Regions from separate parts of the Streptomyces sp. NPDC048644 genome, predicted to be linked through region 2. Evidence: riboswitches for the same ligand, from Rfam matches in the RefSeq annotation. Region 2 holds a riboswitch; each other region holds the start of a gene.
What was found. A riboswitch is a leader RNA that binds a small molecule or an ion and turns the genes downstream of it on or off. The one in region 2 is predicted to bind thiamine pyrophosphate.

Region 1 (9,437 bases), on a different contig from region 2:
ACCACCAGGGCGATCGCGGTGGCGGCCACCCCGTAGGCGAGCGAGTTCCACAGCGCTTCCAGGGGGGCGACGGCGAAGGTGCTGTCGGCGGACGCGGCGGAGCCCAGCGTTTCGTAGAAGACCGTGCCGTAGCCGTCGGGCCCGGCGAAGGACCGCTCGACGAGCACGAGGAGCGGCACGACGACGAGGACGGCGATGATCACGAGGGTGCCCCACAGCAGCGCCCACTGTCCGGGGCCGCGGGGCCGCCGCGCGGTCCGCGCGGCGTCGACGAGCCGGAGGGTGCTCTCGCGGCGGCGCACCGTCCAGGCGTGCAGGGCCAGCAGGGCGAGGACCGCCGCGAACTGGATCAGGGTGAGGACGGCGGCGGTCGGCAGGTCGAGGAAGTCGGCGGTCTGCCGGTAGATCTCCACCTCCAGGGTGGAGAAGGTGGGCCCGCCGAGGATCTGCACCACTCCGAAGGAGGTGAAGGTGAACAGGAAGACCATCAGCGCGGCGGCGGCGACGGCGGGGCCGAGCGCGGGCAGCGTCACCCGGCGCCAGGCCGCGAGACGCCCGGCGCCCAGCACCCGCGCCGCCTCCTCCTGCCGCGGGTCGAGCTGTCCCCACAGCCCGCCGACGGTCCGTACGACCACGGCGTAGTTGAAGAAGACGTGGGCGAGCAGAATCGCCCACACCGAGGTGTCGAGACGCACGCCCCACAGGTCGTCGAGCAGCCCGCCGCGGCCGGCCAGGGCCAGGAAGGCGGAGCCGACGACGACGGTCGGCAGCACGAACGGCACCGCGACCACCGCCCGCAGCAACTGCTTGCCGGGGAAGTCGAACCGTGCGAAGACGTACGCGCCGGGCAGCGCGATCAGCAGGGTGAGGCCGGTCGACGCGGCGGCCTGCCAGACGGTGAACCACAGGACGTGCAGGACGTCCCCGTCGCCGAGCACGTCGGCGATCCGGCCGAGCTGCCACCGCCCGCCGTCCTTCAGCCCGCGTCCGACGATCGCGGTGACCGGGTAGGCGAAGAACAGCGCGAAGAAGGCGACCGGCAGCGCCATCAGCGCCGCCCGCACCGCCGTGGCGCGCCGGCTACGGCCGCGCCTGGCCCCGTCTACTTCAGAACGAGCGAGGACCACTGCTTGACCCACTGTTCGCGGTTCTCGGTGATCGTCTCCGGGGCGAGGGTCGCCGGCTTGTCGATCGTCGCGCCGTACTTGGTGAACAGGTCGGGCACCGTGGCGTCCTTGCGCGCCGGGTTGACGAACATCTGGAGCGGCATGTCCTCCTGGAACTTCCGGCTGAGCAGGAAGTCCAGCAGTTCCTTGCCGCCCTTCTCGTTCTTGGCGCCCTTGAGGAGGCCGCCGAACTCGATCTGCCGGAAGCAGGTCCCGGTGGCGACGCCGGTCGGTGCCTGCTTCGGCGCGGGCTTCTTGCCGAGCACCTCGACGGGCGGGCTGGAGGCGTACGAGACGACCAGCGGCTTGTCGCCCTTGCCCCGGCCGGCCGCGGATCCGGAGAAGCGCTCGTTGTACGCCTGCTCCCAGCCGTCGACCACCTCGACGCCGTTGGCCTTGAGCTTCTTCCAGTAGTCCTGCCAGCCCTTCTCACCGTGGGTGGCGATGGTGCCCAGCTGGAAGGCGAGCCCCGGCGACGAGGTTGCGGAGTTCTCCGTGACGAGCAGGCCCTTGTACTGCGGCTTGAGCAGGTCGTCGAAGGTCTTCGGCGGCGCGAGCCGGTGCCGGTCGAAGTAGGCGCGGTCGTAGTTGACGCAGGTGTCGCCGTATTCGAGGGGTGTGACGCGGTGGTCTGCCTTGTCCAGTTGCAGGGCGGCGGGGACGGCGTCGAGGCCCTTGGCCCGGTACGGCGTGAAGAGGCCGGCCTTCAGGCCGCGGGACAGCAGGGTGTTGTCGATGCCGAAGAAGACGTCGCCCTGCGGGTTGTCCTTGGAGAGGATCGCCTGGTTGACGGCCTTGCCCGCGTCGCCGCCCTTGAGCACCCGGACCTTGTAGCCGCTCTGCTTCTCGAACGCGGCGAGCACCGACTTCGAGGCGTTGAAGGAGTCGTGGCTGACGAGTGTGACGGTCTTGGCGTCCGCCGCGCTGCCGCCGTCCGCGCTGCCGCAGGCGGCGAGCGCGGTCATGCCGGCTGCGGCGGCGGCGACCGCCGCCACGGCTCTGCGGGCGGTGGTGGTGCGGTTGGTGCTCACTGATTTCCTCCTGGCTGGCCAGGAAGAGACGCGGCCCCGCGCCGCGCCGCCCGGTGGAGCCGGGCGGCGCAGGGCGGGGCGCAACAGCATGAGTGACGACCGAACTTCCTACCCGGAATGACCCGGGCGAGGTTCAAGGGTCTGCGGGCGCCGTATCCCTACGACGTCTCCGCACTCTCAGCGCTGTGGCGCTCCCCTGTCGGAATGTGCATTTGTTCGATCACACGCTACCAGCGGGCGGTCAGCGTTCCGAGGCCGCGAGCTGTCCGCAGGCGCCGTCGATCTCCTGGCCGCGGGTGTCGCGGACGGTCACCGGCACGCCGTGCGCCTCGATGGCCCGGACGAACGCCCGCTCGTCCTCGGGGCGCGACGCGGTCCACTTCGAGCCGGGTGTCGGGTTCAGCGGAATGAGGTTGACGTGCACGCGCTTGCCCTTGAGCAGCCGTCCCAGCAGGTCACCGCGCCAGGCCTGGTCGTTGATGTCACGGATCAGGGCGTACTCGATGGAGATCCGGCGGCCGGACTTCTCGGCGTACTCCCAGGCCGCGTCCAGGACCTCGCGCACCTTCCAGCGGGTGTTGACCGGGACGAGGGTGTCGCGCAGTTCGTCGTCCGGGGCGTGCAGCGAGACCGCGAGCCGGCACTTGAAGCCCTCGTCGGCGAACCGCAGCATGGCGGGCACCAGTCCGACGGTGGAGACGGTGATGCCGCGCTGCGACAGGCCGAGGCCGTCCGGCTCGGGGTCGGTGAGCCGCCGGATGGCGCCGACCACCCGCTTGTAGTTGGCGAGCGGCTCGCCCATGCCCATGAACACGATGTTCGACAGCCGCGCCGGGCCGCCTGGCACCTCGCCGTCGCGCAGGGCGCGCATTCCGTCGACGATCTGGTGCACGATCTCGGCGGTCGAGAGGTTGCGGTCCAGGCCGGCCTGGCCGGTGGCGCAGAACGGGCAGTTCATCCCGCAGCCGGCCTGTGAGGAGATGCACATCGTGACCCGGTCCGGGTAGCGCATCAGCACCGATTCGACGAGCGTGCCGTCGTGCAGCTTCCACAGGGTCTTGCGGGTGGTGTCGTCGTCGCACGAGATGTGCCGCACCACGTTCATCAGCTCGGGCAGCAGCTCCGCGGCGAGCTTCTCCCGGGCCGCGGCGGGGATGTCGGTCCACTGCGCCGGCTCGTGCGCGTAGCGCGCGAAGTAGTGCTGCGACAGCTGCTTGGCGCGGAACGGCCTCTCGCCGATCGCGGCCACGGCTTCGCGGCGCTCGGCGGGGCTGAGGTCTGCGAGGTGCCGCGGGGGCTTCTTGGCCCCGCGGGGGGCGACGAATGTCAGCACACCGGGCTCGGGCGGTGCCATGGGCGGAACTCCTCAATGCGACGGTGCCGGACGATCTCCACGGTGCGGAGCCAACGGCGGGACGGTGCCGGAACCCGGGGGACTCACGGGAACTGTCCCCGCGGTCGCGAGGACGGAAAAAGGCCCGCTGTCGGACAGCGGGCCTTTCCAGACTACCTGGGCGCTTCAGCCGCTGCCGACGAAGATCACGAAGAGCAGCCAGACGACCGGGGCGGTCGGCAGCAGGGAGTCGAGCCGGTCCATGATGCCGCCGTGGCCGGGCAGCAGGGTGCCCATGTCCTTGATGCCGAGGTCCCGCTTGATCATGGATTCGCCGAGGTCGCCGAGGGTGGCGCTGGTGGCGACGGCCAGGCCGAGCAGCAGCCCCTGCCACCAGGCACCGTCCGTGATCAGGAACTCCATGCACAGCGCGCCGGCGGCCATCGCGAACAGCACGGCACCGACCAGGCCCTCACGGGTCTTGCCGGGGCTGATGCGGGGCGCGAGCTTGTGCGTGCCGAAGCGCCAGCCGACGGCGTACGCCCCGGTGTCGCTGACGACCGTCAGCAGCAGGAAGGTCAGTACCCGCTGCGGCCCGTCGTCGGCGGCGAGCATCAGGGCGACGAACGTCGCGAGGAACGGCACGTAGAACGCCGCGAAGACCCCTGCGGTGACGTCCCGCAGGTAGTTCTCGGGTTTCCCCGTCATGCGCCAGACCAGGACGGCGAGGGTGGTGAGTGCCATCGCCACCCAGGCGCCCTCGGCTCCGCGCACGTAGCCGGCGATCACCATGGCGGTGCCGCCGACGGCGAGCGGTACCAGCGGCGCCCTGATGTCCTTGCGCTCGGTGAGCCGCGAGGTCAGCTCCCACAGGCCCACGACGACGGCGACCGCTATCACGCCGATGAAGACGTGCTTGTAGACGAAGAGGGAGGCGACGATGACCGCGCCGAGGCCGACGCCGACCCCTATCGCGGCGGGCAGATTGCGTCCCGCGCTCTTCTTCTTCGGCTTCTCTGGGTCCTGCGAGCCCGTGGGCCCGGGGGAACCGGGGAAAGGAGTGGCCATGGGCTCCTGCGGCTTTTCGTCGCGGAACAGGGGGCCGCTCAGCCGAGTGGCCCCCCGGTCGTCGTCCCGGATGTCCCGGTGGTCCCGGCTGTCGTCCTGGTATCCGCCGGCGTCGGGCACGACGGGCAGCGGCCGGGTCTGCCCCACCGCTCCCCCGTCGTGCGCGTATCCCGTCACAGCGGGTGGCGCCGCCCCGCTCGGCGCGGAGGCCGGTCCATGGTCGGGCGGTCCCCAGTGACCTGCGCCGGGCGGGGCCCCCCAGGATGACTCGTTCATCAGACCTCGAGGAGCTCGGATTCCTTGTGCTTGAGGAGCTCGTCCACCTGCGCGACGTACTTCGCGGTGGTGTCGTCGAGCTCCTTCTCCGCGCGCCTGACCTCGTCCTCGCCCGACTCCTTGTCCTTGACGAGCTTGTCGAGGTTTTCCTTCGCCTTGCGGCGGACGCTGCGAATGGAGATCTTCGCGTCCTCGCCCTTGGTCTTGGCGACCTTGATGTAGTCCTTGCGGCGCTCCTCGGTCAGCTCCGGGAACGTCACTCGGATGATGTTGCCGTCGTTGCTCGGGTTGACACCGAGGTCGGAGTCGCGGATCGCCTGCTCGATGTTGCGCATCGCGCTCTTGTCGAACGGGGTCACCACGGCCATCCGCGGTTCCGGAACCGAGAACGACGCCAGCTGGTTGATCGGCGTCAAGGCACCGTAGTAGTCCGCCACGATCTTGTTGAACATCGCCGGGTGCGCACGCCCGGTGCGGATCGCGGCGAAGTCCTCCTTGGCGACCACGACGGCCTTCTCCATCTTCTCCTCGGCCTCGAGGAGGATCTCTTCGATCACCACTTGCTCCTGGTCTCTTCGGTAAGAAGCAGAGCCTCGCCCCTGCCGCGCGTCTACTCCTGCACGGTGTCCGACCGGCAGGCGGTTGTCCATCCCCGTGCCGGGGCCCTGCCCGGCACGGGAGTTGCCGCGGGTACCGGCCGATGCCCGTACGCCATCGCGGCAGTTGGGGCCGTCAGGCCCGGGTGCCCTGATCGCTGACGAGCGTGCCGATCTTCTCACCCTTCACCGCACGCGCGATGTTGCCCTCGGCGAGCAGCTCGAAGACGAGGATCGGAAGCTTGTTGTCGCGGCACAGCGTGATGGCGGTGGCATCGGCGACCTTCAGGTCGCGGGTGATGACCTCGCCGTATTCGAGCGCGTCGAACTTCACCGCGTCGGGGTTCTTCTTGGGGTCGGCGTCGTAGACACCGTCCACGCCGTTCTTGCCCATCAGCATGGCCTCGGCGTCGATCTCCAGGGCGCGCTGGGCTGCGGTGGTGTCCGTGGAGAAGTACGGCATGCCCATACCGGCGCCGAAGATGACGACCCGGCCCTTCTCCAGGTGGCGCACCGCGCGCAGCGGAATGTACGGCTCCGCGACCTGGCCCATGGTGATGGCGGTCTGCACGCGGGTCTCGATGCCTTCCTTCTCCAGGAAGTCCTGGAGGGCGAGGCAGTTCATGACCGTGCCGAGCATGCCCATGTAGTCGGAACGGGCCCGGTCCATGCCGCGCTGCTGGAGTTCGGCGCCGCGGAAGAAGTTGCCGCCGCCGATCACGATGGCGATCTCGTAGCCGTCGCGTACCACGGCGGCGATCTCACGTGCCACGGCGTGCACGACATCGGGGTCGACACCCAGGCCGCCGCCGCCGGCGAACGCTTCGCCTGACAGCTTCAGCAGGAAGCGTCCCTTCCCACCACTGTCGGGATTGTCGGCCTTGTCCGAGCCGTCGGCACCGTGATTCATTGAGCTCTCCTCGTACACATACGAAGAAGGCCATTGCCGTGGGTCCGGTTCAGATCCCCGTACGGCAATGGCCTCCTCGTCACATCTGCGGCCGGCCACTGAGCGGCCGACTGCGTACGACCCTAGCGGGGTCGTAGGTCATTCGCTGCCTTCGCGGCAGGCTCAGGCGCCGACGCGGATGCGCGCGAAGCGCTTCAGCGAGACACCGGCCTCGTCCACGACCTTCTGGACGGTCTTCTTGTTGTCCTTGGCGAACGCCTGGTCCAGCAGCGCGTTCTCCTTGAAGAAGCCGTTGACGCGACCCTCGACGATCTTCGGAAGGGCGGCCTCGGGCTTGCCCTCCTCCTTCGCGGTGGCCTCGGCGACGCGACGCTCGTTCTCGACGACGTCGGCCGGAATGTCCTCACGGGAGAGGAACTTCGGCGCGAACGCGGCGACGTGCTGCGCGACGTCCTTCGCGACCTCGGCGTTCTCCTTGTCCAGCTCGACCAGGACACCGACCTGCGGCGGGAGGTCGGGCATGGTGCGGTGCATGTAAGCGGCCACGTAGCCACCGGAGAACTGCGCGAAGCGGTCCAGGACGATCTTCTCGCCCAGGGTGGCGTTGGCCTCGTCGACGTACGCCTGGACGGTCTTGCCGGCCTCGATCTCGGAGGCGAGCAGCGCCTCGATGTCGGCCGGAGAGGTCTTGGCGACGTGCGCGGCGAGCGCGTTGGCGACGGCCAGGAACTTCTCGCCCTTGGCGACGAAGTCGGTCTCGCACTTCAGCTCGAGCAGCACGCCGGAGGTCTTGTCGTCGGCGATGAGGGAGACGACTGCGCCGTTCTCGGCGGAGCGGCCCTCGCGCTTGGCGACGCCCTTCTGGCCCTTGACGCGCAGGATCTCGACGGCCTTGTCGACGCTGCCGTCGCCCTCGTCCAGCGCCTTCTTGCAGTCCATCATGCCGGCGCCGGTGAGCTCGCGGAGCTTCTTGACGTCAGCGGCGGTGTAGTTCGCCATGATCTGTGAATCTCTTCTCGAAAGTCGAAAGATCTACGGGTGGACGGCGGGGGCGGCGCTTGTGGCACCGGCCCCCGCCGTCGTCAACCGGTTCTGAGGTCAGGCCTGCTCGGCGTCCTCGGCCGGCTTCTCGGCCTCGGCGGCCGGAGCCTCGGCGGCCGGGGCCTCGGCCGGCTTGTCCTCGGCGGGCTTGTCCTCGGCCGCGGGGGCCTCGTCGGCCTTCTTCTCGCCCTCGAGCAGGTCGCGCTCCCACTCGGCCAGCGGCTCGGCGGCAGCCTTCTCGCCGGGCTTCTGGTCGCCGGTGGCGACGCCGGAACGGGCGATGAGGCCCTCGGCGACGGCGTCGGCGATCACGCGGGTGAGCAGGGTGACGGAGCGGATCGCGTCGTCGTTGCCCGGGATCTTGTAGTCGACCTCGTCGGGGTCGCAGTTGGTGTCGAGGATCGCGACGACCGGAATGTTGAGCTTCCGGGCCTCACCAACCGCGATGTGCTCCTTCTTGGTGTCCACGATCCAGACGGCGCTGGGCACCTTCTGCATCTCGCGGATACCGCCGAGGGTCTTCTCCAGCTTGGCCTTCTCGCGGGAGAGGACGAGCAGCTCCTTCTTGGTCAGGCCGGACGCGGCCACATCCTCGAAGTCGATCTGCTCGAGCTCCTTCAGGCGCTGCAGGCGCTTGTAGACGGTCGAGAAGTTGGTCAGCATGCCGCCGAGCCAGCGCTGGTTCACGTAGGGCATGCCCACGCGGGTCGCCTGCTCGGCAATGGCCTCCTGGGCCTGCTTCTTCGTGCCGACGAACATGACCGAGCCACCGTGGGCGACGGTCTCCTTGACGAACTCGTAGGCGCGGTCGATGTACGACAGCGACTGGAGCAGGTCGATGATGTAGATGCCGTTGCGCTCCGTGAAGATGAAACGCTTCATCTTCGGGTTCCAGCGGCGGGTCTGGTGCCCGAAGTGGACGCCGCTCTCCAGCAGCTCCCGCATCGTGACGACGGCCATGGCCGTACTCCTTGTTGTTCTCGGTTCCACTGCGGCCGGTCGGCCGCGGTGCCTGACGCCCCGACGCGCCTGCCGAGGACGGAACCGTCCGAGGACCGAGGAGCGCGGCCACCGTGCTGCCCCGAAGGGGACTGGTGCACTGATGGCGGGGCGTGCGAAGTCGACCCGGTGACCCGGATCGCCACCAGAAGTGTACGGGACGGTCGATGCCCCGGGCGACACGCTCCATGAGCCGCCCCCGCAGGCCACCACCCGACGACGCCCGCCCCCGCACAACCACCCACCGACCATGGCGAAGCCCCCTCTCCCCGGCCTCCACTCACCGGATCGGGTGACGCAGATATCCCCAGCCGACCGGTTACCCACAGCCACGGACCAAGATCCCCCCGCAATCACCGATTACGTCACCGTCGACCCGTACGACATTCCGGAAGCGGGAGATCGATCGGGGGCGATGGCTGATGAGGGTGCGGGCTGTTGGGGAGTGTGGGTGGCCCCGGTGTGGGCGTTCCCGGCGTGGGTGGCATGGGTGGCGGTCGGTCCGGGACCGGCTGGCTCGGGATACGCCGTGGGGACGGCGGCCCGTACCGGGGTGCGCTCCGGCGTGCGAGGAGGCCGGGCAGGGACGGTGCCGCCGTGAGCGCGATGGACGTACGGGGAATCGACGCACGGGGAATCGATGTACGGGGAGCGGGCACGGTCAATGGCCCCACCCGCTCGGCACCCCACCCCGTCGGCGCGCAACGCCCCCGCGCGCCAGGAGCTGCTTCTTCCCTCGCACCACCGCCGCGGCCCCCTGGACCGTCGCGTTGAGCGCCCTCCTCTGCATCCTCCCGGCCGCCGACGCGATGGCCGGACCTCCCCCACCACCCGCAGCGTCAGTCACAGAAACAGAAGCAGAGGCCGAAGCAGCGACAGGAGCGGAAGGAACTGGAACCCAGCGCGCTCGCCCCCGGCCGCCGCTCCACTCCCGTCCACCGACTCCGGGCGATCGTTCCTGGCCGGTGGATGGTCAACACGGCCTGCACCCAACGGTGTTACGCGGCTGGGAGCCAC
Region 2 (9,437 bases):
CGGGGGCGCGGATCGCCGTCAACACCTCGCCCGAGCCCGCGAGCAACATCGTGCTGAGCCTCGTCGAGGACCTGGGGGTCGCCGGGCTCATCACGTTCGCCGTCTTCCATCCGGTGGCCGCGGCGGTCATCGCCGGTGTGCTGCTGGCCGGCGGTATCGCGTTGGTGGTGCTCCTCTGGTCGCGGATCCGCCGGTACCTGCGTCGCAGGCGCCTGCGGCGCGAGGAGAAACGGTCGGCGGCCACGGGCGGGGCGGCAGCCGCACCACGCTGAGGCGGCCGTGGGCGGCTGCGGTTCGGGCGTTGTCAGTGGGCCCGGATAAAGTCGCAGGCATGGCACGGATTGCGGTGATCGGCGCCGGGATGGGCGCGATGGCAGCCGCTGCCCGGCTGGCCGTCGCGGGCCACCGGGTGGCGGTGTTCGAGCGCGACGCGACGTACGGCGGCGCGGTGCGGCGTATCGAGCGGGACGGCTTCGGGTTCGACACCGGCCCCCACCTGCTGCATCTGCCCGCGGTCTACCGCGACCTGTTCGTCAAGACCGGGCGGCAGCCGCTGGAGAGCTGCGTCGGGCTGACGCAGGTCGATCCGGCGAGCCGCCATGTCTTCGCCGACGGCACGGCGGTGTCGCTGCCGAACGCCTCACGGGCCGGGGTGGTCGCGGCACTTGACGGCGCGCTGGGCGCCGGTGCGGGAGAGCGCTGGAGTGCGCTGGTCAACCGCGCCAGGGAAGCCTGGGACGCCACCCGCAGGCCGCTCCTGGAGGAGCCGCTGCGGGCGGATCGGCAGGCGCTCGGGCGCGACCCGTATCCGGCGGTGCGGCGGCGCGGGTGGTTCGGGCGGGGCAAGGGCCCGACGACCGCCACCCTGGCCGAGGCCGCCCGCAGGGAGCTGGCCGATCCGCGGCTGATCGCGCTCCTGGAGAGCCATGCCACGGCGTACGGCTACGACCCGCGCAGCGCACCGGCGAGCGCCACCGTGCTGCCCTACATGGAGCAGACGTTCGGGAGCTGGTATCCGTCCGGCGGGATGCGGGCGCTCGCGGACGCCCTGTACGCGCGCTGCGTGGAGCGCACGGTGGAGTTCGCCTTCGGCGCCGAGGTCACCCGGATCGTCGAGGAGGGCGGCCGGGCCGCGGGGGTCGAACTGGCCGAAGGCCGGGTGGCCGAAGCGGACTTCGTGGTCGCGGGGATCGCGCCCGCGCTGCTGGGGCCGATGCTGCGGGACGGGCTGCCGTGGGGCGCCGACGACGCCGCTACCGGATCGGGGGCCGGGCGCGCCCCGGCCCGGATGGCGGTGGCACTCGCGCTGCGCGGGCCCAGGACCGGGGACGCCGTGCACCGGACGGTGGTGCACACCGATGACCGGGCGGCGGAGCTGGCGGCGGTGTTCGACGGCGGGGCGGCGGGTGCCGCGCGGCCGACGGTGACGGTCCTGCGCCCCGATGATCCCGCGTCCCGGCCCGATGACGGCCATGAGGCGGTGACGCTGACCGCCGTGGTCGCCCCGCCGGGCCCGGACGGGGCGACGGCCGGTGCGGAGGCGGTGGCCGACCGGATGACGGAGCTGGCCGAGGCCGCCGTGCCGGGCCTGCGGGAGCGGGTGCTGTGGCGGGAGGTGCTGCCGCCGTCCGGGGACGCCCTGGTGCCGGGTCCGGCGCTGGCGGGCGCCGGAGGGCGCTTTCTGCGGCCCGCCAACCGGACGCGGATACCGGGCCTTTACGCGGTCGGCGGCTGGTCGCATCCGGGCGGCGGGCTCGCGCACGCCGGGATGTCGGGCGCCATCGTCGCCGGCCTGATCGTCAACGGCGACGACTGGCAGGGCTCGACGTGAGGCGCCCGGCGGTGAAGTGACCGGGCGCGGCCGTCAGTAGCGGTACTGCCCGTCGTAGCCCTGCTGTTGGTAGGGCGGGTACGGCGGCTGCTCGGCCGGGGGCTGGCCGTCGCGCTGCTGCGGCACCCACACGCCGCCGGGCGGGGTGTCGCCGTACGCCTGCGCCGAGGCGTCGTACGGCGGGGCGCCGTACGCCTGCGCGCCGTAGGGGTCGAGCTGCTCGTAGGGCTCGTACGACGCCGGGTACTGCTGGGCTCCGGTGTACGGGTCGGCGTAGGGCGCCTGCCCCTGGTGGTCGCCGTAGGGGGCGTAGGGATCGGCGTAGCCGTCCGGAGTGCCGTAACCGCCGCCGTGGCCATAGGAGTTGGGGTCCGCGGCTCCCTGGCCTTCGGCCGCGGCGTAGGCGCCGTAGCCGGGCGGTGCGGTGCGCGCGTCGGGGCTGTAGACGCCGTACTGGCCGGTCTCGTCGGGCAGCGGCTGCGGGGCGTAGACGGCGGTCGCGTCCTGGGCGAAGGTGCCCTGCCCGGCGAACGTCTGCTCCGGGTAGCCGCCTTGGGACGGGTAGCCCTGTCCGGCGTCGTAGCCGCCTTGCCCGTCGTAGCCGCCGTAGCCGCTCTGCGGGGCGTACGCGTCCTGGTGACCGTCGTGGTTGTCGTAGGTGTTCTGAGTGCCGTACGGAGCCTGGGAGTCGCCGTACGGGCCCTGCGGGTAGGGCTGGTGGGATGCGGGGTCGCCCGGGTCGCCGTCGTCGGGAGCGTCGGGCAGGGGGACCGCTTCGAGGCCGGAGACCTCCAGGGTCGGCTCGGCGGCCGGTGGCGTGGTGCCGCCCGGCCTGGCCTTGCGCCGGCGGTTCTCCCGCGGCTTGCGCAGCGACCAGCCGGTGGTGAAGCCGCGGCGGAAGGAGAGCGTCACATACGTCTGCCCGACGGCGAAGGCGATGGCGCCCAGCGCGATCACGATCACCGCCGGGATGATGACGCCGATCGCCACGCCGAGGAAGCCGGTGAAGGCGAGCAGCCGCCAGCGCAGCCGGGCTTTGTGCTGGAACAGCACCTCTCCGAGCAACCACAGGGCAACGAAGCCGAATGCGATGTAGAGGACCGCCCAGCCCATGTACGCCCCTCTTCCGCCGCGCCGCGGCCACCATGATCAAGGCCGCTGGTGCAGCCCCAGATTTTCGTAGATTTCCAGGGTCGCCGTGGAGTGGTTGAGGGTGATGAAGTGCAACCCGGGCACGTCCTCGGCACTCAAGCGCGCGCACAGTTCCGTGGCGTACTCGATGCCAATGGAGCGTACAGCCGCCGGGTCGTCCTTGACCGCCATGATGCGGTTCGCGAGCTCGGGCGGGAAGGCGGCGTTGCTGAGCTGCGCGAATCGCTCGATCTGGCGCACGTTCGTGACCGGCATGATCTCCGGAATGATCGGCGTCGAGCAGCCGGCCGCGGCGACCCGGTCGCGCAGCCGCAGGTAGTCCTCCGGGTAGAAGAACATCTGGGTGATGGCGAAGTCCGCGCCCGCCCGGCACTTGTCGACGAAGTGCGCGACGTCCTGGTCCCAGTCCGCGGACCGCGGGTGCATCTCGGGGAAGGCGGCGACGCCGACGCAGAAGTCGCCGGATTCCTTGATCAGGCGGACCAGTTCGGCGGCGTAGGTGACGCCCTCGGGGTGGCGCACCCACTCGCCCATCGGGTCGCCCGGCGGGTCGCCGCGCAGCGCGAGCATGTTGCGGATGCCGGCGTCGGCGTACTGGCCGATGATGTTGCGCAGATCGGCCAGGGAGTGGTTGACCGCGGTCAGGTGGGCGACCGGGGTGAGAGTGGTGTCGGTGGCGATCCGTTCGGTGGCGCGGACCGTGCCTTCACGGGAGGTGCCGCCCGCGCCGTACGTCACGGAGACGAAGGTCGGGGCGACGGCCTCGATGCGGCGAATGGCGTTCCACAGGGTCCGCTCGCCCTTCTCCGTCTTCGGGGCGGCGAACTCGAAGGAATACGACCGCTTGCCGGAAGCCAGCAGGTCGCGGACGGTCCGTGCACGATCAGTCCTGGTGGAAGCTGTACCTAGGGCCATACGGGCAGGTTAACCACCGGGGGGTCGCGCACCAACCGATGCGGACGTTATGCCTGATTAGAGCCCTTCCTGTCCACAGGTTGGACAGGAAGCCGCTGCCGCGTCCGCTCAGGCGTCCCAGGTGCGGACGCGCTTGGCGAGGGATGCGGCGGCTGCGCCGGGATCCTCCGCCTCGGTGATCGCGCGGACGACCACGACCCGGCGGGCGCCCGCCGTCAGGACCTCGTCCAGATTGCCGGCGTCGATCCCGCCGATCGCGAACCAGGGGCGCCCGGGTGCCTGCGCCGCCGCGTAACGGACCAGGTCGAGGCCCGGTGCGTGGCGGCCCGGCTTGGTGGGGGTCGGCCAGCACGGGCCGGTGCAGAAGTAGTCGACGCCGGGCTCGGCGACGGCGGCGTCCACCTCGGCCTCGGCATGCGTGGAGCGGCCGATCAGGACGTCCGTGCCGAGGATCGCGCGGGCGGCGGGGACGGGCAGGTCGCCCTGTCCGAGGTGCAGCACGTCGGAGCCCGCGGCGTGGGCGACGTCGGCCCGGTCGTTGACCGCGAGCAGCTTGCCGTGCCGGCGGCAGGCGTCGGCGAAGACCTCCAGGTGGCGCAGCTCGTCGGCCGCCTCCATGCCCTTGTCGCGGAGCTGGACGATGTCCACGCCGGAGGCGAGCACCGCGTCCAGGAACTGCGGGAGGTCGCCCTGGCGGGTGCGGGCGTCCGTGCAGAGGTAGAGCCTGGCGTCGGACAGGGCCGCGCGGGCGGTGGTCGTCGCGGTGGTCATCGGGCGGTTCCCCCCGGGGCGGTGGCGTACGGGCCGGGCTCTCCGGCTCGTACGCCACCTCGGTTGCGGTTACGGATTCGGCTGCGGTTGCTCAGGCGCGGGCGGGCCTGCCGTCGGCCCCGCCCGCCGCGTCACACGGCGAGCGCCTGCGCCCGGCGCTTCACCTCCGTGCCGCGGTTCTCGCGCAGCGCCTGCGCCGGCGTACCGGGCAGGGTCTCATCCGGGGTGAAGAGCCATTCCAGCATCTCCTCGTCGGCGAAGCCGTCGTCCCGCAGGAGGGTCAGGGTGCCGGCCAGGCCCTTGACGACCTTGCCGTCCTTGATGAAATCGGCCGGCACGTGCAGTGCCCTGTTCTCACCGCGGCGCACCGCGATCAGCTGGCCCTCCTTGACCAGCTGCCGGACACGTGTCACCTCGACGCCGAACGCTTCGGCGATGTCGGGGAGGGTGAGCCAGGCGGGGACGAGTCCATCGATGTTTGCGTCAATCTCGGTCACAGGACAAGCCTGCCACCTCGCACTGACAGCCGGTAGCCGGGCATCGCCAACGGGACGAGACCCACACCGGCGGGTGACGCCGGGCCCGGCACGCGGACCGCGCCCGTCCGCTTCCACTGCGCCCCGTCGGGCACGCCTCAGAGAGCCGCCGCCTTCAGGGGCACGGACGCGTCGGCCGCCCGCCCCCGGTCCAGGACGGCGCCGCGCTCGATGAGCTTGCGGCCCTGCGCCAGGTCGCGCGGGCGGCCGACCGCGAGCAGCGCGACCAGCCTGCCCCGGTCCGGCCGCCCCTCCGCCGGGCCCGTCTCCTTCCGCAGCCAGACCACCGACCAGGCGGCGCTCTCCGGATCGCCGCGCCAGACGAGTTCGTCGGCCCGGTCGTGGTGGCCCGCGTACTGCACGAACCGGCCGAACTGCTCCGACCAGAAGTACGGCACCGGGTCGTAGACCACGCCTTCGGCCGGGCCGCCGGTGATGTTCCCCGCGACCGTGCGGGGGCCCTGGAGCGCGTTGTCCCAGTGGTGGATCAGGAGCCTGCGGCCGTAACGGGCCGACGGGAAGGAGGCGCAGTCGCCGACCGCGTGGACGTCCGGGGCCGAGGTCCGCAGCCGGTCGTCGGCGAGCACCGAACCGTCATCGGGTGAGAGCGCGACGCCGGAGCCGGCCAGCCAGCCGGTCGCGGGGCGGGCGCCGATGCCGACGACCACGGCGTCGGCGGGCAGCGCGGTGCCGTCGGCGAGGAGCACGGTGCCCGCTTCGACGGCGGCGACCCGCGCGCCGGTGCGCAGCCGGGCGCCGGATCCGGCGTACCAGCCCGCCATGTGGGCGGCGACCTCGGCGGGCAGCGCGCCGGCCAGCGGCCGGTCGGCGGCCTCGACGACGGTGACCGCGCAGCCCGCCTCGCGCGCCGCGGTCGCGAACTCGGCGCCGATCCAGCCCGCGCCGACGACCACGATCTCGTGCCGGGCGGCGAGGACGGGCCGCAGCCGCTCGGCGTCGTCGAGGGTGCGCAGCAGGTGGACGTGGGGCAGCCCCGCGCTGCCGGGCAGTGCGAGGGGCTCGGCGCCGGTGGCGAGGACGGCGTGGTCGTAGCGGACCTGGCCTTCGGCGGTCTCGACGAGATGCTCTTCGGGCCGCAGCGCGGTGACCGGACGGCCGAGGTGCAGCTCGATGCCCAGGGAGGCGAAGTCCACGTCGAACGCGGCGCCTTCGGCCTTGCCGAGCAGGACCGCCTTGGACAGCGGCGGGCGGTCGTAGGGCTGGTGCGGTTCGTCGCCGAACAGCGTGATCGCGCCGCGCCAGCCTTGTTCGCGCAGCGCGACAGCGGTCTGCACACCCGCGATACCCGCGCCGACGATCACGACGCGCGGCGTGTGGTCAGGGTCCTGGGAGGACTTGCTCTGCTCGCTCACCCGATCACTCTAGGACGGCGCGCGACGGCGCCCGCAGCAGCGCGCAAGGAGATCTCTGACACAGCGTCACGCCCGGTGGGGCCCGGGAAGCGCCGCCCGCCGTGCCGGGGCGCTCCCTTACGGGGCGTCGGCGGCTGGTATTAGGGTGAGGGTCCTACGCACTCGCGGGAGCCCGGACGCACCGGGCTGAGAGGGAGGCTGGCGGCCTCCGACCGTACGAACCTGATCCGGGTCATGCCGGCGAAGGGAGGGGCTGGACGCCCATGCATGCATCTTCCGCACCGTCCGCCGCACCACACGGACCGCCGCCGCACGCCGGGCGGCACCCCGATGTGCTCGTCATCGGCGGCGGCATCATCGGCCTGGTCACCGCCTGGCGGGCCGCCGCTCGGGGGCTGCGCACGGCCGTCGTCGACCCGGAGCCGGGCGGCGGCGCCGCCCGGGTCGCGGCCGGCATGCTGGCCGCCGTCACCGAGCTGCACTACGGGGAGCAGACCCTGCTGGGCCTCAACCTCGCGTCCGCCCGGCGCTATCCGGGGTTCGTCGCGGAGCTGGAGGAGGCGAGCGGACAGGCCGTCGGCTACCGCGCCTGCGGCACCCTCGTGGTGGCGCTGGACGCCGACGACCGGGCCCATCTGCGGGAGTTGCACGCGCTCCAGCGCCGTTCGGGTCTGGAGTCGGAGTGGCTGTCCGGGCGCGAGTGCCGCCGTCTGGAGCCGATGCTGGCGCCCGGCGTGCGCGGGGGCCTGCGGGTGGACGGCGATCATCAGGTCGATCCGCGCCGCCTGGCGGGCGCGCTGCTGACGGCCTGCGCGCGGGCCGGGGTGGTCTTCCACCGCACCTGGGCCGAGCGGCTGACGGTCAGCGCGGGCCGGGCCGTCGGCGCGGAGCTGGCGGACGGCGGCCGGCCGGCCGCGGACCGGGTCGTGCTGGCCGGTGGCAGCCACAGCGGCCGGCTGGCCGGGGTGCCGGGTGAGGTGCTGCCGCCGGTGCGCCCGGTCAAGGGGCAGGTGCTGCGGCTCCGGATGCCGGACGTCCCCCGGGGGAGCCCCGCCTTCCTCTCCCGCACGGTGCGGGCCGTCGTCCGCGGCGGCCCCCTCTACCTGGTGCCGCGGGAGAACGGCGAGCTGGTCGTCGGCGCCACCAGCGAGGAGCTGGGCTGGGACACCACCGTCACCGCGGGCGGCGTGTACGAACTGCTGCGGGACGCGCACGAGTTGGTGCCGGGCATCACCGAACTGCCGCTGGCCGAGACCTGCGCGGGGCTGCGTCCCACCTCCCCTGACAACGCGCCGCTGCTCGGCCCGACCCCGCTGCCAGGACTCCTCCTGGCCACCGGGCACTTCCGCAACGGCGTCCTGCTGACCCCCGTCACCGGGGACGCCATGGCCGAGGTGCTGGCCACCGGGCAACTGCCCGATGAGGCCCGCCCGTTCTCCCCTCTGCGGTTCACCGACGCCGCCCCCGTAGCGGCCCCCGCGGCCCGCGTCCCCCAGGAGCAGCCCGTATGAACGCCTCCCCCGTTTCCGTCACCGTCAACGGAGAAGTCCGCGAGATCCCTGGCGGGCTGACGCTCGACCTGCTGGTGGCGACGCTGTCCCGGGCGCCGGGCGGCTTGGCCGCCGCCGTCAACGAGACCGTGGTGCCGCGCGCCCGGTGGGCCCGCACCCCGCTCGGCGAAGGCGACCGCGTCGAGGTCCTCACCGCAGTCCAGGGAGGCTGAACCGACCATGGCCGACGATCTCCTCACCATCGCAGGCACCACCTTCACCTCCCGCCTGATCATGGGCACCGGCGGCGCGCCCAGTCTGGACGCCCTGGAGCGGGCGCTGCTCGCCTCCGGGACGGAGCTGACGACGGTCGCCATGCGGCGGCTCGATCCGACCGTGCAGGGCTCGGTGCTGTCCGTGCTGGAACGGCACGCGATCCGGGTGCTGCCGAACACCGCGGGCTGTTTCACCGCGGGCGAGGCGGTGCTCACCGCGCGGCTCGCCCGTGAGGCGCTCGGCACGGACTGGGTCAAGCTCGAAGTCGTCGCCGACGAGCGCACCCTGCTGCCCGACCCGATCGAGCTGCTGGACGCCGCCGAGACGCTGGTGGACGACGGGTTCACGGTGCTGCCCTACACGAACGACGACCCGGTGCTGGCCCGGAAGCTGGAGGACGTCGGCTGCGCCGCGATCATGCCGCTGGGCTCGCCGATCGGCTCCGGGCTCGGCATCCGCAACCCGCACAACTTCCAGCTGATCACCGAGCGGGCCGGGGTGCCCGTGGTGCTGGACGCGGGCGCGGGCACCGCGTCCGACGCGGCCCTCGCCATGGAGCTGGGCTGCGCCGCGGTGATGCTGGCGTCCGCGGTGACCCGGGCCCAGGAGCCGGAGCTGATGGCCGGGGCCATGCGGTACGCGGTCGACGCCGGGCGGCTCGCGTACCGGGCGGGCCGTATCCCGCGCCGGCACTTCGCGCTGGCGTCGTCGCCCGCGGACGGGGTGGCGGAGCTGGATCCGGAGCGGCCGGCGTTCCGGTAGCGCCGGGCGGGGCGCGGGCGCCGCCGCCCGCGTTCCTGTCACCGTTCGGCCTCAGTACGCCGGGGAAGGCCGCCGCACGTGTGACGTGTCGGTGGGTCCTCGTAGACTCGTCTGCCGTGGATACGACCCTTCAGGACCCCCTGGTCGGGCAGTTGCTCGACGGCCGCTACCGCGTCGACGCGCGTATCGCCGCCGGCGGTATGGCCACGGTCTACCGGGCCATGGACACCCGGCTCGACCGCGTGCTCGCCCTGAAGGTGATGCACCCGTCGCTCGCGGTGGACGACGCGTTCGTCGACCGGTTCATCCGCGAGGCCAAGTCGGTCGCCCG
Region 3 (9,437 bases), on a different contig from region 2:
TGGTGGGTCACCTGGGTCGTGGTGCCCGTGATCCTGCTCGTCGTCTTCGGTGGTCTGATCGCCAGCGCGGTCGGCTTCCTGATCAGCCTGCTGTTCAAGATCCTGATAGCGGTGGCGCTGATCGCCGGAGTGATCTACCTGGTACGCAGGTTCAGCGGTTCCTCGTCGTCGAAGGGCGACTGGTAGACCGCACACCGACGACCGACCGACGCCGTCGTCCCCGCGCACCCGGTGCCCCGCTCCGCTCCAGGAACGGGGCACCGTCGCGTGGCGGGCGCTCTGAACGGGCGAACGGAACGGACGAACTGAACGGACGAACTGAACGGAACGGACGAACTGGCGGGAGCGGCAACGGCGTCGGTGCTGCGTCGGGGAGCAGACCGCATCGGCGTCCGGTGTCCGGCGTCCGGTGTCCGCCGTCCGGCGTCCGGTTCCTGTGCAGGCGCATGCGCCAGCCCAGCGTGGGGCCATGCTGCGTCGGAGCGGGTGGGTGGGGAGGGTGGGGGCGGGGGAGGGAACGGGAGCCAGCCGCTCACCCCAGACCCCTCCCTCCCCACCCACCCCCTCCCCACCCCAGCCCTCGCGCAGATGTGCGGCCTTTTCCCGTACTGCGTTGCCTGAGCGGGGTGTTGGGCCTTCACGGGCGGTGTGCGGCGCCCTCGCCATGGTCACTGTCGGTCAAGGAGTGCGCCAGGTGAGTTAACTCGCAGGCCGATCGGGTTACCACTCCGATCCGCCGAGTTAGAGTGCCGTCGCAGGCGTCTTCCGGATGCTGACGTTCCGGAAAATACCGAGTGAAGCGAGATCGGGCCGGACGTCGAGGATGGGGCGGCCCTGGGAGACGCGCGCGACGCGGGAACGATCCCGCGACCGGGGCCCCCGTGCCCCATGGCGATCGGACCTGGGGGTTGACGTTGGCAGTCGTGAGCGGTGAATCCGTTTCCCACCCCACCTTGATCGGATCGGTACAGCGTGCGCTGCGGCTGCTGGAGGCGGTCGGCGCGCACCCCGAAGGGGCGCCGGCCAAGCAACTCGCCCGGGAGGCCGGGCTGCCGCTGCCGACGACGTACCACCTGCTGCGCACTCTGACGCACGAGGGCTATTTGCGCCGGGAGAACGGCGTCTTCGTGTTCGGTGAGGCCGCCGACTCCATCGGCCGCGCCGGGGCGCACCGTCGTCAGCGCCATCAACTCGCCGAAGCGCTGGCCGTGGTGAGCAAGAAGTTGAACGCCGCCGTCTACTTCGCTGTCTACCGCGAGGGTGAAGTGGAGGTGTTGGCCGTCTCCAACGAGCCGGGCCGGCCGCCGGTCGAGGAGTGGGTGGACTTCCGCGCCACCGCGCATGCGCATGCGATCGGGCAGTGCCTGCTCGCCCAACTCGACGAGGCGGCGCGTAAGGAACATTTGTCCCGTTACCCGGTGCAGTCGATAACCCCCTTTTCCGTACGAACTGAGGACGATCTGCTGCACCGTTTGGATACGGTGCGTCGTGGCCAGGTCGCGTATGAGCATCAGGAATATGCCCTCGGCACCGTATGTTCCGCGATTCCCGTCCAGGTCGGCTCCGCGGTCGCGGCGTTGGCCGTTTCTCTCCCTGCCGGAGAACTGCACCGATTGCGCTCTGTCACGGACCGACTACGGAAAATGGCGGAGGCGACACTAACGACACTCGCCTTCTCTATCAGTATCTGAAAACTCACTCCTTGTGATCTGCTGGCACGTGACAGACGATGGCGTCAATAGGGCTACGGGGGACGAATCCCGGCCATCTCCGATCAAGTGCGGGGCAGTGGTTGATGACCGACACAGTTCAGGCAGAAGTGATCATGAGCTTCCTCGTCTCGGAGGAACTCGCCTTCCGGATCCCGGTGGAGCTGGACTTCGACAGCGCCGATCCGTACGCCGTACGCCTCACCTTCGACCTGCCCGGCGATGTGCCCGTCACGTGGGCCTTCAGCCGTGAGCTGCTGCTCGACGGGCTGAGCGGGCCGTCGGGGGAGGGCGACGTACGCGTCGAGCCTGCCTCCGGCGGGCATCTCAGCGACGTCTTCATCAGCCTCCAGGTCGGCGCCGAACGCGCACTCTTCCGCGTCAGCGCACCGCCGTTGGTGGCGTTCCTCGACCGGACGGACCGGCTGGTGCCGCTCGGCGCGGAAGAGGTGTGCGACACCCTGGAAGCCGTGCTGGACCGCATCTTGACGGAGGCGTCCAAGGCGAGCTGACCCACCGCCGCCCGGTCCTCCCCCGGCCCTTTCGGGTCGGGCGTTGTCTCGGTGCGCCGGGCGGGTCCGTGACGAAGAGGGCGCCGGATCCCGCTCGCCCAGGGGATGCCGCGTCGGCCCGATGCCTGCTGCGCCGGTTTCCGCGCCGGTCGGTGGACGTCAGCGGGCCGGTGCGGCCCCCGGCCGCGGCTCCGTCATGCCTTGCGGCGCCGGCCGCGCGTCCCACGCGACCCTCGTGTCGCCCGTGCGCCGCGTCGCGCTGCCGCCCGTCCCACGGCCGTGCCGGTTTCCGTCGCGCCGTCCGTGCCCCAGGTGCCGTCCTCCGCTCCGCTCTCGTCCCCCGGAGCGGCCTGGGGCCTGCGGTCGGCCGAGACGACCAGCGCCGCGAGCAGTGTCGTCAGGGGTACCGACGCGACCAGACCGATGCTGCCGACCAGGGTCCGGACGATCTCCTCGGCGACCACCTCGCTGGTGGCGACCGTGCCCACGCTGCTCTGTGCGATCGAGAACAGCAGCAACAGCGGCAACGCCGCGCCCGCGTAGGCGAGTACGAGGGTGTTCACGACGGAGGCGATGTGGTCCCGCCCGATCCGCATGGCGGCGCCGTACAGCTTGCGCCATCCCGCCGACGGGTCGGCCTCCTTGAGTTCCCACACCGCGGCGGTCTGGGTGACCGTCACGTCGTCGAGCACGCCCAGCGAGCCGATGATGATGCCTGCCAGCAGCAGTCCGCGGATCTCGATGCCGGGGTACAGCCCGTGCACCAGCCCCGTCGTGTCGTCCGTGTTGCCGGTCAGCAGCGCCCAGCCGATGAAGACCGAGCCGAGCAGCCCGATCAGCAGCAGCGAGGCGAGCGTGCCGAGCACCGCGACCGAGGTTCTGGCCGTCAGTCCGTGGCACATGTACAGCGCGATCAGCATGATGGCGCTGCCGCCGATCACCGCCACCAGCAGGGGATTCGATCCCTGAAGGATGGCCGGGAGGATGAACAGCGTCAGGACCCCGAAGCTCGCCGCCAGGGCGACCAGCGCCAGTACCCCGCGCAGCCGCCCGACGATCACGACGGCGCACGCGAAGATCGCGGCCAGTACCCACATGGGCAAGGTGCGGTCCACATCGCTGATCGAGTACTGCAGATCCTTGGGCGCCTTGGGGGAGTACGCGACGACGACCTCCTGCCCCGTCGTGTAGTGCCGCAGCGCGTCCGGTGTCACGACCGCCTGGAAGGTCCGGCCGGCGTTTCCGCCCGACGTGACCTCGACCGTCGCGCGTTCGCAGGGCTTCCCCCGCTCCGCTCCCCCGGTCGGCTGGCCGCCTGGAGTCGTCGGCTGTTGCTGCTGCTCGGCGTGCACGTCGGCGCAGTTGACCTCCTCCACCTTGGTCACCCTGGCCTGTTCGGTCGGCTGGTCGAAGCCGACGCCGGACGGCCGGTGATCGGGCGCGCCGCCCGGCCACAGCACCGCGAGGCCGACCACCACGGCGGCGGCGAACGGGATCAGCACCGCGGCGATGACCTTGCGCAGATGCCGGGAGACGGGCGCGGCGGGGCCGTGCCCGTGCGTGTGCGCATGGCCGTGGGAGTGCGTATGAGGATCGGTGCCGGTCACCGACCGATCATCGCAAGAAGCGCAGGGCCCCCTGTTCACCACGCCACATCGGCCGCTACCGTGGTGGCACCTTTGCAATCGCGGGAGCTCGGAGCACCGGGCTGAGAGGGCGCTGATCCTCGTCCCAGCGGCGTTTCACGTGAAACGCCCGTGGGCGGGAGCCGCTGCGTCGACCGCCGAACCTGTTACCGGGTAATGCCGGCGTAGGGAGTTGGGTCTCCATGACTCTGCAGGATGCACGCACGCCCGAAAACGGCGAGTCCGGCCAGGACGCCTCCGCCAAGGAGATCGGCTGGCACAAGGGCTACCTCACCGGATCCCGCCCTGACCTGCGGGTTCCGGTCCGGCGAGTGCACCTCACCAACGGCAAGGACGTGACGCTCTACGACACGTCAGGGCCGTATACCGACGCTCACATCGAAACGGACGTCCGCCGCGGACTGGCGCCGCTGAGAGAGAACTGGATCATTTCGCGGGGCGACACCGAGGAGTACGCGGGTCGCCCGCTGCGCCCCGAGGACGACGGCCTCAAGCACACCTCGCCGCGTGGCGGTCTGAAGAACCTCGACGCGGTCTTCCCCGGCCGGCCGCGGCAGCCCCGCCGCGGCCGGAACGGCGCCGCGGTCAGCCAACTCGCCTATGCGCAGCGCGGCGAGATCACCGCGGAGATGGAGTACGTCGCCCTCCGCGAGAACGTCACGCCGGAGTTCGTACGTGACGAGATCGCGGCGGGCCGTGCCGTCCTGCCGGCCAACGTCAACCATCCGGAGATCGAGCCGATGATCATCGGCAAGAACTTCCTGGTGAAGGTGAACGCCAACATCGGTAATTCCGCGGTCACTTCCTCCATCGAGGAGGAGGTGGACAAGATGACCTGGGCGACGCAGTGGGGTGCGGACACGGTCATGGACTTGTCCACCGGTCGCAACATCCACACCACGCGGGAGTGGGTGCTGCGCAATTCCCCCGTGCCGATCGGCACCGTTCCGCTCTACCAGGCGCTGGAGAAGGTCGACGGCAAGGCCGAGGAACTGACCTGGGAGATCTACAAGGACACGGTCATCGAGCAGGCCGAGCAGGGCGTGGACTACATGACGGTGCACGCAGGTGTGCTGCTGCGCTACGTCCCGCTCACCGCCCGGCGCAAGACCGGCATCGTTTCGCGGGGCGGTTCGATCATGGCTGCCTGGTGCCTGGCGCATCACCAGGAGTCCTTCCTCTACACGCACTTCGAGGAGCTCTGCGACATCCTCGCGGCCTACGACGTGACGTTCTCGCTCGGGGACGGCCTGCGTCCCGGTTCGATCGCGGACGCCAACGACGAGGCGCAGTTTGCGGAGTTGCGGACGCTGGGTGAGCTGAACACCATCGCCAAGCGGCATGGTGTCCAGACGATGATCGAGGGTCCGGGGCACGTCCCGATGCACAAGATCAAGGAGAACATCGACCTTCAGCAGGAGATCTGCGAGGAGGCGCCGTTCTACACGCTGGGCCCGCTGACCACCGACATCGCGCCCGCGTACGACCACATCACCTCGGGTATCGGCGCCGCGATGATCGCTTGGTGGGGTACGGCGATGCTCTGCTACGTCACGCCCAAGGAGCACCTGGGCCTGCCGGACCGTGACGACGTCAAGACCGGCGTGATCACGTACAAGATCGCGGCCCATGCGGCGGATCTGGCCAAGGGACATCCCGGTGCCCAGGAGTGGGACGACGCGCTGTCCGACGCGCGCTTCGAGTTCCGCTGGGAGGACCAGTTCAATCTGGCCCTGGACCCGGACACCGCGCGTTCCTTCCACGACCAGACCCTGCCGGCCGAGCCGGCGAAGACGGCCCACTTCTGTTCCATGTGCGGGCCGAAGTTCTGCTCGATGAAGATCTCCCAGGACATCCGCCGCGAGCACGGCGGTGACCTGGCGGTCGACGCGGAGGCGGGTATGGCGGAGAAGTCGAAGGAGTTCGCGGCGGCGGGCAACCGCGTCTATCTGCCGATCGCCGACTGATCCGGCCGTTCCGGGACCGGCACCGGGGCGTCCCTTCGCGCGGCGCCTCGGGCCGGGAGCGCGCCCGCCTACTCCGGCCGTTCCTCGGGCCCGTCGTGGTCGGGGCCGGTGAAGTCGGGGCTGGAGTAGCGGGGGCGGGGGCCTGCCGATCCGGTGTCGGGGCTGCTGAACCGGGGGCGGGAGTAGCCGAGGGACGGGATGCGGCTCTTGCGTACGCCGGTCCGGCCCGGGGTGTACGGGGCGGGGGCGTGGTCGGCGGCTGCCGCGAGGGTGTCGTGGAGGAAGGGCAGCAGGCCCTGTTCGATGAGGGCGCGGTGCCATGCCTCGCGCGCGCGGTCGAGGTCGTGGTGTCCGGTGGCCTCGCGCGGCGATGAGCCGTTGCGCAGTGCGGTGATCACCAGGCCGGCCATCGCGACCAGCGCCCCCGCCGCGGTCAGCGCGGCGAAGATCCAGCCGACGGCGATCAGCGGCCGGGCGACGGCCTGTTCGGGGCTGACGGCGCTCAGGACGTAGCCGATGAGGAGGAAGAGGACCGCCGCGATGCCCGCGAGGACCGGGGCGAGGACGGCGATCATGGCGCCGAGTCCCGCGCCGGCGGCTTCCGGCGCGCCGTCCGGGCCGGTGGCCGCGGTGGTGAACGGGTCCGCGACGCCGGGGCTTTGGGCATCTTCGCGGTCGGCCGTCGCGGCATCGGCGGGAGCGCCGTCCGGGTCGCGCAGTCGGTCGCGCAGCCGTACGTAGTGCCGGTACTCGGTCGCGGCGTGGGCGGTGATGGTGGAGGTGGCGTCGAGCGCCAGCGTGCGCAGTTGCTCGGTGGTGAGGTGCTCGCTCGCTGCGGTGGCGAGATCCGGGCGGTGGGCGGCGGTACGCAGCGCTTCATCGAGGAGTCGCGCGAAGTCCTCGCGGTCCTCGTTGAGCAGATGCGGAGCGCTGTTCATGTGCATCCCCCGATGCTCCGTAGGGCCGTACGGGCCGACGATGGCCGGGCAGTTGGCGGAAACGGAGGAGAGCCTGCTACGGATAGCCCGATGGTAGAGCGCCTCCGGCACGGGGTGACAGGGGGTTTCCGGAAATTGGGCCCGGCCCGGAACGGAACCGTCCGGTCACGCCGTGCGCCGACCACCCGCCGACTTGGCCTTCACCTGCCCGGATAACGCTCAGTCAGTCAGGGGAAGTTGAACGACAAGCAATTTTCCGGCCATGGTGACCCCGCCGTCCATGGCGATGGCCAGCCCGTCGGCATAGACGTGCGGCTCCTCGACGACGACGGGCTCGCCGTCGGTGTCCTCCGTGCCCACCTCGCCCAGGAGGTACGGGATCGGGCTGTGGCCGTGCACCACGCGTGTGCCGCCGTAGGCGTCCAGGAGCTGGCGTACGGCCTGCGCGCCGGATTCGTCGCGGAAGGCGAAGCGCTTGGTGAACTTGCGGAACAGGTCCCAGACTTCGTCGGCCTCGCTGCGGGTCAGCACGTCGTGGACGGTGTCGTTGACGGCTTCGATGGAGTCGCCGTATTCGAGGTAGGCGGTGGTGTCGGAGTGCACGAGCAGGTGCCCGTCCTCCTCCATCACGGCGTCCAGGCGGGCCATCCACTGGAGGTGGTGGTCCTCCAGGCGGTCCATGTCGGTCTTCTGGCCGCCGTTGAGCAGCCAGGCGGCCTGGAAGGACGCGGTCCCGGCGCCGGACTGGACGGGGGTGTCACCGAACCGCTTGGCGCCCAGGAGCAGCAGTTCGTGGTTGCCCATCAGCGCCTTGCAGTACCCGCCGGCGGCGGCGGCCTCGGCGGACAGCTGCATGACGAGGTCGATGACGCCGATGCCGTCCGGGCCGCGGTCGGTGAAGTCGCCCAGGAACCACAGCCTGGCGTTGCCCGCCGACCAGCTGCCGTCGGCGTCGATCAGCCCTTCGGCGGCGAGGGCCTCGCGCAGCTCGTCGTAGTAGCCGTGTACGTCGCCGACGACGTACAAGGGGCCTGGCCCCTCGGCCGGTTCGCCGTCCGGTGCGGTCTCGGGGGCCGGTACGAGTCCGGCCGTCGGCTGGTCGACGAGGGTGTCGGCACGCCCTGGTGCGCCGACGACGGGGAGGTCGCGGGCGGTCGGGGTGTACTCATCGGGCAGTTCCGCGGCGTGTGCGGGGAGCTGCGCCTGCGGTGCGGCGGGGAAGTGCGGGGGGACGGTGTCAGCCGGCGGTCCCACGGGCGCGCCGGGGGGCGGTCCTGGCGGCTGCGGGGACGCCGGAGTGTGTGCCGCCATGGTCCACGCCATGGGTCCTTGACCGGCCCCCTGAGTCATTGACCCCTCCACCATCGCGCCGCCGTGTACCTCTCGGACCTTTGCCTGGTCGACGGCGGTCCGCGGTGTCGTTCGCCCATCATAGGAACGCTGCTCGCGGGTTGTGACGCACCCGGGGGTGGTCAATCGACGGGAGCTCGGCGTTCCCTGCGGTTTTATCCCGAGATCACCCTGATTTTCCCTGGCCGTGGGGGCTGACCGGGCCGCTGCCGGTGCGTCGCTCGCGCCGGTTCCGGGAGCGTATCCAACACGCGGCGGCCGGATCATGGCGTGAATGCGACGGTCGGCGTGGCGCGGAACGTCCCGGACGGGAGGCCGACGGGCCGGCCCGGGAGGGGCACCCACTCGGTGCCCCTCCCGCTGCCGACGCTGCGCCGACGGTAGGGATCAGTCGCCGGCCGGGCCGCGCGGCGGGCTGACGGTCGTGCGGGGGGACCGGCGCTGGGACGAGGTCCGCACGATCAGGTCGGTCGGTATGACCTGTTCCACCGGGCACCCGTCACCCAGTCCTTCGATCGCGTCGATGAGGATCTGGACGACGGCGGTGCCGATGCGGCGGGGTTTGAGGGACAGGGTGGTGATCGGCGGTTCGGTGTTGGCGTAGACGGTGGACTCGCTGCAGCAGACCAGCAGCAGGTCGTCCGGGACGCGCAGTCCGTAGCGGCGGGCCGCGGCGAGCAGGTCCGTGCCGTTGGGGTCGAAGAGGCCGTAGACGGCGTCGGGGCGGTCGGGCCTGGCCAGGAGCCGGTCGGCGGCGACGGCTCCGGCGCACGGGTCGTGTGCCGGGTAGGACTCGTAGACCGGGTCCTGGCCGACTCGTTCGCACCACCGGAGGTACGCGGTGGTCGACAGCCGGGTGTAGGTGTCGGTGGTGGTGCCGGTGAGGAGGCCGATGCGGCGGGCGCCGGCGTCGGCGAGGTGGTCGAGCAGGCCGAGTACGGCCGCTTCGTGGTCGTTGTCGACCCAGCCGGTGACGGGGAGGGTGCCGCCGGGGCGGCCGTCGGAGACGACGGGGAGGCCGTGCCGGACGAGTTCGGTGACGACGGGGTCGCCGTCGGCCGGGTCGATGACGACCGTGCCGTCGAGTGCGACGTTGGACCACACGTCGTGGCGGGAGGTCGCGGGGAGGATGACGAGGGCGTAGCCGCGGGCCAGCGCGGCGGAGGTGGCGGCTCTGGCCATCTCTGCGAAGTACGCGAATTCGGTGAAGGTGAAAGGTTCATCCCCGTACGTGGTCACGGTCAGGCCGATGAGGCCCGATTTGCCGGTACGGAGGGTTCGGGCGGCGGCGGAGGGGCGGTAGCCCAGCCGTTCG

Region 1: linked by a shared signal. The riboswitch ahead of ACGFNI_RS29095 (thiamine ABC transporter substrate binding subunit) and the one ahead of thiO (glycine oxidase ThiO) in region 2 are both predicted to bind thiamine pyrophosphate.
Region 3: linked by a shared signal. The riboswitch ahead of thiC (phosphomethylpyrimidine synthase ThiC) and the one ahead of thiO (glycine oxidase ThiO) in region 2 are both predicted to bind thiamine pyrophosphate.

Annotation. Positions count from the first base shown of each region.
Region 1 is NZ_JBICVO010000016.1:91,598-101,034, reverse strand. It holds gene ACGFNI_RS29100 (ABC transporter permease) at 1-1,127, opposite strand, end outside; gene ACGFNI_RS29095 (thiamine ABC transporter substrate binding subunit) at 1,103-2,131, opposite strand; TPP riboswitch at 2,285-2,405, opposite strand; gene rlmN (23S rRNA (adenine(2503)-C(2))-methyltransferase RlmN) at 2,439-3,551, opposite strand; gene ACGFNI_RS29085 (phosphatidate cytidylyltransferase) at 3,717-4,874, opposite strand; gene frr (ribosome recycling factor) at 4,874-5,431, opposite strand; gene pyrH (UMP kinase) at 5,607-6,380, opposite strand; gene tsf (translation elongation factor Ts) at 6,543-7,379, opposite strand; gene rpsB (30S ribosomal protein S2) at 7,479-8,381, opposite strand; gene ACGFNI_RS29060 (peptidoglycan DD-metalloendopeptidase family protein) at 8,843-9,437, shown strand, end outside.
Region 2 is NZ_JBICVO010000001.1:326,822-336,258, forward strand. It holds gene ACGFNI_RS01465 (DUF4126 domain-containing protein) at 1-272, shown strand, start outside; gene ACGFNI_RS01470 (phytoene desaturase family protein) at 332-1,831, shown strand; gene ACGFNI_RS01475 (hypothetical protein) at 1,865-2,944, opposite strand; gene metF (methylenetetrahydrofolate reductase [NAD(P)H]) at 2,981-3,898, opposite strand; gene thiE (thiamine phosphate synthase) at 4,007-4,669, opposite strand; gene ACGFNI_RS01490 (Rv2175c family DNA-binding protein) at 4,801-5,166, opposite strand; gene ACGFNI_RS01495 (NAD(P)/FAD-dependent oxidoreductase) at 5,304-6,578, opposite strand; TPP riboswitch at 6,733-6,844, shown strand; gene thiO (glycine oxidase ThiO) at 6,911-8,089, shown strand; gene thiS (sulfur carrier protein ThiS) at 8,086-8,301, shown strand; gene ACGFNI_RS01510 (thiazole synthase) at 8,309-9,106, shown strand; gene pknB (Stk1 family PASTA domain-containing Ser/Thr kinase) at 9,223-9,437, shown strand, end outside.
Region 3 is NZ_JBICVO010000006.1:413,126-422,562, forward strand. It holds gene ACGFNI_RS16945 (DUF5326 family protein) at 1-186, shown strand, start outside; gene ACGFNI_RS16950 (IclR family transcriptional regulator) at 924-1,691, shown strand; gene ACGFNI_RS16955 (SsgA family sporulation/cell division regulator) at 1,796-2,221, shown strand; gene ACGFNI_RS16960 (YibE/F family protein) at 2,416-3,828, opposite strand; TPP riboswitch at 3,899-4,055, shown strand; gene thiC (phosphomethylpyrimidine synthase ThiC) at 4,050-5,834, shown strand; gene ACGFNI_RS16970 (hypothetical protein) at 5,903-6,778, opposite strand; gene ACGFNI_RS16975 (metallophosphoesterase) at 6,992-8,095, opposite strand; gene ACGFNI_RS16980 (LacI family DNA-binding transcriptional regulator) at 8,510-9,437, opposite strand, start outside.